2 regions of the Pseudoclavibacter sp. JAI123 genome follow, and region 1 is predicted to be linked to the other one. Evidence: riboswitches for the same ligand, from Rfam matches in the RefSeq annotation. Region 1 holds a riboswitch; the other holds the start of a gene.
What was found. Region 1 has a riboswitch for thiamine pyrophosphate ahead of HDC34_RS14065 (ECF transporter S component). Riboswitches for the same ligand answer to the same signal wherever they lie in the genome.

Region 1 (4,015 bases):
CGACGAACTGGTGCTCGGGTTGCTGGAAGACGGTGCCGATGCGCGTCAGGAGCTGCCGTGAACGCCAGGCGGACGGATGCGGGCCCGCCGGAGGAGCCGTACGGAAGCGGCTGAGCCCCCAGCCGCCGCGGCGCGCACCCGCGTCATCGCCCGCATCCCGGAGCGCCTGCGTCGCCCGCACCTCGCCCTCCACGGGCGTGAGCAGTCCGGCGAGCGTGAGCGCGAGTGTCGTCTTCCCCGCCCCATTGGGGCCCAGCACAACCGTTGACTCCCCCGCGCGCAGGGTCGCCGACAACTGCGTGTGCAGGGCATGGTCGGCCCGCCCGAAGCCGAGCCCGTCCGCGATCAACAGGTCCTCCCCTGGCGCGAGAACGGCACGCGGCACCTGCGGTTCATGACCGCCGATCCACACACCGGCCGCGAGCAGCGACTCGCGGTGCTGCTCGAGAACGAGGTCAGGGGTGCCGTCGGCGAGGAGGTGCTGCTCACCCCCGAGCACGACGACCCGATCGACGCTCGAGCGCCACACGTCCACCCGGTGCTCGATGACGATGAGCGTCGCGCCGGACGCCTCCGCGGCGCGGACCACCGCCTCGCGCACCTCGTCCACACCGGCCGGGTCGAGGTTCGCGGTCGGCTCGTCCAGCAGGATGAGGTCGGGGCGCATGGCGAGGACACCCGCGATCGCGAGCCGCTGACGCTCGCCGCCGGACAGCTGAGCCGTCGACCGATCGAGGGGCATCCGCAGCCCGACGGCGTCGAGCGCCTCGCGCACCCGCGCCCACGTCTCCGCCCGAGGGACACCGAGGTTCTCGCAGCCGAACGCGACATCGTCGCCGATGCGGGCGAGCACCGTGTTCGCCTGCGGGTCCTGCAGGACGAGACCGACCGTGCCGCGTGCATCGCTCGGGTGCTTGCCATCGACAAGCAGTGAGCCGAGCTCCTGCCCGTCATCCTCGTGATCGCCGAGCACCCCCGCCAGGGCGGCCAGGAGCGTGGACTTGCCAGCCCCCGACGGACCAAGCAGCAGCACGGCCTCGCCAGGCTCGATCGTCAGGTCGAGCTCGGCGACGGCCAGCTTCGCCCGGTCGGCGTGGCGCCAGCCCCACCCCCTCGCCTCGACTCTCGCGCCCACGAGCGCTAGCCGATTCGCTTCGAGCTTCTACCCGCAGCGAAGCGGTTCAGTGCACCGGTCGCCGCGAGCGCGCGCGTCAGGAGCCAACCGACGACGCCAGCGAGCACGGCACCCGAGAGGACGATCGAGACGAGGTAGATGGTGAGGAACTCCGGACCCTTCTCGATGTTCGCGCTGAGAAACAGCTCGAGCGTCCACGCCGCGACCGCAGCCCCAGCCCCAGCCAGCATCGCGACGCCGAGGCCGAAGCGCTTGTAGAAGAACAGCAGGAAGATGAGCTCAGCGCCGAGCCCCTGCGCGATGCCCGAGTACACGGTCTCGATCGACCACTGGCTGCCGAGGAGCATCGAGACGCTCGCCGCGAGCACCTCGACGAAGAGCGCCGCACCGGGCTTGCGGATGATCAGCCCGCCCAGCACCCCGCCCAGCAGCCAGATACCGACGGCGATACCGCCGACACCCGGCGTGAACGCATCCATGACCGTGAACCACGCGTAGCCCACGCTGTTCCAGACGATGAAGATGAGCCCCGTCGCGACGCCGAGAACGGCGGCCGTGACGATGTCGATGACCCGCCAGCGGAAGCGGCTCTTCGGCGACCTCGCCTGAGCCGGCCCCTGCGCTGGGGAGGTGTGAGATGGAGTTGAAGAAGTTGTCATGCGGTGTGCCCTTTCGAGTGAAAGTGCACGGGCGCAGAGCCTGGGGTGGCTCTGCTCGGAGATGTGCCTCCCTGCGCTGGCATTACCCAGATCAGGTTTGACGGTCGAAGGCTTGTGCCTTCCTCTCAGCCCGGACTACCGGACTCCCGTGAACACCTCGAGTATAGGCCGAAGCGAGCCCCGAGCTACTTCTTGAGAGCCTTGATGAGACGCGGAAGCGCGTGCCCGACCGTCCACACCAGCGGAATCGAGACGACAAGCAGCGTGATGATGTTCGGGCGGAAGCTCGTGCCGAACTCGTCATCGACGTACGCGCCGACGGGGACCGCCATGCCGCCGCCGCCACCGCCGGACGAGTTCTCCTGCCCCTCCTCGTTGCTCTCGCCGCCGCCGTAGCCGTACGAGACGAGGGCAACGGGAAGGATGGTGGCCTTGCCAAGCTCCACCTTCTCGCCGTAGGCGAGCGTGACGCCGAGCTTCTTGACGGAATCGGTGAGGTTCTGCGTGAGGTTCGTCATGCGGCCAGCGTAGGTCGTCGACATGCCTGCCAACCAGGAGAACTCCTGTGTGCTGGCGGGCGAGAGCGCTCCCACCCTTTGGTAGCTTTAGTGCCTGCATCCACACGCGATGTTCTTCGGCGAAGCAAGATGAAGCAATAGGAGCGTGCATGAAAACGTGGCCCGGAAATGCCTACCCCCTCGGAGCGACGTTCGACGGAAGTGGCACGAACTTCGCGATCTTCAGCGAAGCCGCCCACAAGGTCGAGCTCTGCCTCTTCGACGACGACGGCAACGAGGAGCGGGTGAGGCTCCATGAGCGGGATGCGCACGTCTGGCACGCCTACCTGCCGCACGTGCAGCCGGGCCAGCAGTACGGCTACCGCATGCACGGCGACTACGACCCGGCGACCGGCAGCCGCTGCAACCCAGCGAAGCTCCTCCTCGACCCCTACGCGAAGGCCACGACCGGAGACATCGACTGGGACCAGTCCCTCTTCAGCTACAACTTCGGCGACCCAGACTCGTTCAACGACCTCGACTCCGCGCCCCACATGATGAAGGGCGTTGTCATCAACCCCTACTTCGACTGGGCCGGGGACCGGAAGCCGGGCATCCCCTACAACGAGTCCCTCATCTACGAAGCCCACGTGAAGGGCCTCACCCAGCTGCACCCGGATGTGCCCGAGGAGATCCGGGGCACGTACGCCGGCATCGCGCACCCCGCGATCGTCGAGCACCTCAAGCGGCTCGGCGTCACCGCCATCGAGCTCATGCCCGTGCACCAGTTCGTGCAGGACAGCACCCTCATCGAGAAGGGCCTCCGCAACTACTGGGGCTACAACACCATCTCGTTCCTCGCCCCGCACGCCGACTACGCCTCCCAGGGGACAGCCGGGCAGCAGGTGCAGGAATTCAAGTCCATGGTGCGCACCCTGCACGCCAACGGCATCGAGGTCATCCTCGACGTGGTCTACAACCACACGGCAGAGGGCAACCACCTCGGCCCCACGCTCAGCTTCCGCGGCATCGACAACGCCGCCTACTACCGCCTCGAAGAAGACGACAAGCGGTACTACACGGACTACACGGGCACCGGCAACTCGCTCAACATGCGCCACCCGCACTCGCTGCAGCTCATCATGGACTCGCTGCGCTACTGGGTCACCGAGATGCACGTCGACGGCTTCCGCTTCGACCTCGCCTCCACCCTCGCCCGCGAACTCCACGACGTGGACAAGCTCTCCACCTTCTTCGACCTCGTGCAGCAGGACCCGGTGGTCTCGCAGGTGAAGCTCATCGCCGAGCCGTGGGACGTCGGCCCCGGTGGCTACCAGGTCGGCAATTTCCCGCCGCAGTGGACGGAGTGGAACGGCAAGTACCGCGACACCGTGCGCGACTTCTGGCGCGGCGAGCCCTCCACGCTCGGTGAGTTCGCGAGCCGCATCACCGGGTCCGCCGACCTCTACGAGCACTCCGGACGGCGCCCGTTCGCATCCATCAACTTCGTCACGGCCCACGACGGCTTCACGCTGCGCGACCTCGTCTCGTACAACGAGAAGCACAACGACGCCAACGGGGAGGACGGCAACGACGGCGAAAGCCACAACCGTTCCTACAACCTGGGTGTCGAAGGCCCGACGGATGACCCCGAGATCAACGCCATGCGCGCCCGCCAGCAGCGCAACATCATCGCGACGATGCTGCTCAGCCAGGGTGTCCCC
Region 2 (4,015 bases), on a different contig from region 1:
GTCGAGGGCGTTCGCCACGGCAGGACCGATCGACGGGGGAGGCCACGCGTGGTTCTCGAGCGGGAAGGCGACTTCGTCGGCCACGTCGGGGAGGCACACCGACGAGGCCGGGTTCTGCGCCACGACGGACAGGGTCCGCGAGATCGTCGGCACGTCGTGCTCCTGCGTGTCCATGCCGCAGACGCGCATGGTCCCGCTCACCTGCGCTGGCACGGCGTGGGGGATGACCCCGCTCAGCGCCTGCAGCAGCGTCGACTTCCCGGAACCGGACGGCCCGATGACGAGGACGTGCTCGCCCGGCTCGACCCGCAGGTCCACCGGCCCGAGCCCGTCGCCCGAGGAGTGGATCACCTCGAAGCCGTGTGCCTCGATGTCGAACTCCGGGCTCTCCGAGGGCGCAGTGTCAGGCCGCACGGCGCACGGCCAGGGGCTTCGTGTCCTGCACGATCGCGAAGTTGTCGAGCACGCCCGTGCGCACGAGTGAGTCGACGATGAGCTTCGCGAGGAGGCCGCCGAGGATGATGCCGGACGCGAGCTGGATGCCGAACCGGAGGAATAGGATCTCCTGCCCGTACCAGCCGGATCGGAACGCCGAGTAGAAGAACACGAGGCCAGCACCGAGCGCCCCGGAGATGGCGTACGGCAGCCAGCCGTACTTCTTGTACCGGCCGATCGCGAAGGGCAGCTCGCTGCCGACGCCCTGGATCGCGGCCGCGACGAACAGCAGAGGGCCGACCGCCGAGCCGAGGAAGACGACCTCGATGACCGAGGCGAGCACCTCGGCGATGACGCCGACGAACGGCCGCCGGATGATGGCGATCGCGATGGGCGCGACCAGCAGCCAGCCGCCGAAGAGGAAGTGCTGGGCGAGGTCGCCCGCCGGCCCCATGGCGATCGACAGCGCTGTCCAGGCCTGCACCAGCGCCCAGTAGAGGAATCCGAAGACCGTGCCGAGCACGACCATGAGCACGATGTCGCGCAGCTTGAGGCTCATGCCCGTGCTCCCGCTGCTGCGCCTGCCGCGTGGCTCGGGCTGTTGAGCGAGATCGTGAGGTGGCTCGTGACGTGCTGCACGTGCGCGCCGACCCCGGCCCAGGCCACGACGACGGTCTCGAGGACGCGGCCGAGGTCCCCGCTGAGCTTCGTGACGAAGTGCTCGGATGCAACGAACGTGCCGCTCGCCTTGGCCGTCTCGATGGCGGCGTAGATCTCCCGCATGTGGTCGGGCGTCCGCGCATCCGCCCCCGCGTCCTCGAGCGGGTACAGCGCCCATTCGGCGCTCGCGAAGCTCCCCGTGTGCCGCCCGCGCGGGGCGTCCACTCGCCGCGGCCCCGCGCCGCCTGGCAGCTCGCACACCGCCTCGCCGGGGCAGCCGCGAGAGAGCAGCACCTGGACGGAGGCGTGCAGTCCGGTCGCGGCGACGTGCTGCGTGAGGTCGGTGAGCCACCGCAGCAGCGCCTGCTCGTCGCCCCCGGCGTACGTGCTGACATCGCCCGTCTCGAGGATCAGCCCCGAGGAGTCCGCCGCGTCGACCGCGGCGAGGATCACCTCGACGTAGCGGTCTGACATGACCGAGAGCGTGACTCTCGCCCCCACCCCGAATGCGAGTGGGTCTCGAGTGATGGATTCCATGTGCGTGCCTTCCGTCGGAGCGTGACGGCACGGGTGAGTCGACTCCCTTCGCTGGCATTACCCAGATCAGGTTCAACGGTCGGAGTTCGAGTACTCCCTCTCAGCCCGACTCATCGGGCTCCCGTGCACGGCCACACTGTAGCCCCGACGGTGCGCGCTGCTAGCTCGAGGCGCTCGTGAAGACGACGTGATTGCCCTCGGGGTCGAGCACCTGGAGGATCTGGAAGTGAGTGGCGTCTTCGATCCCGCCGTGCTCGATCTTCGCGGCGTCGAGCCGCGCGGCCACACCCTCGAGGTCGTCGTCGTTGAACACCACGGTGGATTTTCCCGAGCGACTCGAGTCGGCCCACAGCTGGAGGCCGGCCTCGCTTGTGAAGTGCCACTCCAGGAGGCCGGGCATGGGATTCTCGTCGGGACCCCGCCCGAAGAGCCTGCCGTAATATTCCGTAGCCTGAGCCAGGTCCGACACGGTGATCTGCGCGAGCACTCCGTTGATAGCCATGCGTCCCAGCATGCGCGACAAGGGTGCGAGGACCCTCAACGAACATGTCCCCGCGTTTCGACGCGTAACGGGCCGCGACGGGCGCCGTGGACCGAACTCGGGGCGCGGCCTAGCGTCGCACCATGACGAACCCCAACCGAATCCACCTCGGCGTCGCACTCGATGGCGCCGGCATCCACCCGGCGGCCTGGCGGGAGCCGAGCGCTCGCCCAGACGAGCTCTTCACGCCCGAGTACTGGGTGGGGCTCGTGCAGCTCGCCGAGCAGGGCCTCCTCGACTTCGTCACCATCGAGGACTCGCTCGCGCTCCAGAGCAGCGAGTTCCTCCGCCGGGACAACCGGACAGACGAGGTCAGGGGTCGCCTGGACGCGCTCCTCATCGCCTCCCGCGTCTCGCCCGTCACGGAGCACATCGGCCTCATCCCGACCGTCACGACGACGCACACGGAGCCCTTCCACGTCTCGAAGGCCGTCGCAACCCTCGACTACACGAGCCTGGGCCGTGCGGGCTGGCAGGCCCGTGTCTCGCCCGGTGCGGAGCACGCGCACTTCGGTCGTCGGGATGCGCCGCTCGTCGGCGAGCTCTTCGCGGAGGCCAACGACTTCGTCGAGGTCGTGCGCAGGCTTTGGGACAGCTGGGAGGACGACGCCGAGATCCGCGACGCCTCCACCGATCGGTTCCTCGACGCGGCCAAGGTGCACCGCATCGAGTTCGAGGGCAAGTGGTTCAGCGTGCGCGGACCATCGATCACACCCCGGCCCCCGCAGGGGCAGCCGGTTGTCGCCGCGCTCGGTCACGCCGAGGTGCCGTACGAGTTCGCGGCAGCCAGCGCCGACCTGCTCTTCGTGACGCCGACCGACGTCACCTCGGCCGTGCGCATCCTGAGCGAGGTGCGGGCCGCAGAGAAGAAGGTCGAGCGGGACGGCGACCTGTCGGTGTTCGTCGACCTCGCCGTGTTCCTCGACGAGCCGGAGGAGACGGGGTCCGCCCGCCTCAACCGCCTCAACGCGAAGGGGCGCGCGCTCGGAGAGCCGCCGGCGGTCTTCGCGGGCTCGGCCGAGGAGCTCGTCGAGCACTTCGAGACGCTCGCCGGCCTCGGCTACGACGGCTTCCGCCTGCACCCCGGCGTCGTGACCGACGACCTGCCGCGCATCGTCGCGGACGTCGTCCCGCTCCTGCAGCGCAAGGGCCTCTTCCGGGAGCGCTACGAGGAGCGCTCCCTGCGCGGCCTCCTCGGCCTCGAGACCACCGTGCCCAACCGCTACGCCGCCGTTTAGACCCGAACCCGATCAGGAGATCACCATGACGAAGAAGCAGATCATCCTCGCGGCCTACGTCGGCGGGGTCAACGAGCACACGCTCTGGGAGCACCCAGAGGCGGGCAGCCAGATCGAGTTCTCCACGTTCAAGCACGTGGCGCAGAAGGCCGAGGCCGGGAAGTTCGACTACTTCTTTCTCGCCGAGGGCCTCGCGCTGCGCTCGCGGCTCGGCGAGATCTTCGACCACGACATCTCGGGGCGGCCGGACACCATCCCGGTCCTCGCCGCCATCGCCGCCGTGACCGAGCACATCGGCCTCGTCGGGACCATCAACGCCACCTTCAACGAGCCGTACGAGCTCGCTCGCCAGTTCGCGAGCCTCGACCACCTCTCCGGTGGACGTGCCGGCTGGAACGTCGTGACGTCGTTCGACGCGTTCACGGGCGCGAACTTCCGCCGCGGGGGCTTCCTGCCGCACGCGGAGCGCTACGAGCGGGCCGAGCAGACCGTCAGCACCGTCCGGGAGCTGTGGGACTCCTGGTCGGCGGATGCGATCGTCGCGGATAAGGAGACCGGGCAGTTCCTCAACTCCGCCGACGAGGGGCGATTCGACGTGGAGACG

Region 2: it holds a riboswitch for thiamine pyrophosphate, as region 1 does, so the genes downstream of both, HDC34_RS05780 (YkoF family thiamine/hydroxymethylpyrimidine-binding protein) here and HDC34_RS14065 (ECF transporter S component) in region 1, are expected to answer to the same signal.

The regions. Positions count from the first base shown of each region.
Region 1 is NZ_JACCCM010000002.1:412,903-416,917, reverse strand. Features, by position in the region: gene HDC34_RS14070 (ABC transporter ATP-binding protein) at 1-1,135, opposite strand, end outside; gene HDC34_RS14065 (ECF transporter S component) at 1,141-1,794, opposite strand; TPP riboswitch at 1,846-1,955, opposite strand; gene HDC34_RS14060 (spore germination protein GerW family protein) at 1,980-2,312, opposite strand; gene glgX (glycogen debranching protein GlgX) at 2,462-4,015, shown strand, end outside.
Region 2 is NZ_JACCCM010000001.1:1,230,058-1,234,072, forward strand. Features, by position in the region: gene HDC34_RS05770 (ABC transporter ATP-binding protein) at 1-414, opposite strand, end outside; gene HDC34_RS05775 (ECF transporter S component) at 404-994, opposite strand; gene HDC34_RS05780 (YkoF family thiamine/hydroxymethylpyrimidine-binding protein) at 991-1,632, opposite strand; TPP riboswitch at 1,660-1,767, opposite strand; gene HDC34_RS05785 (VOC family protein) at 1,793-2,134, opposite strand; gene HDC34_RS05790 (LLM class flavin-dependent oxidoreductase) at 2,257-3,411, shown strand; gene HDC34_RS05795 (NtaA/DmoA family FMN-dependent monooxygenase) at 3,437-4,015, shown strand, end outside.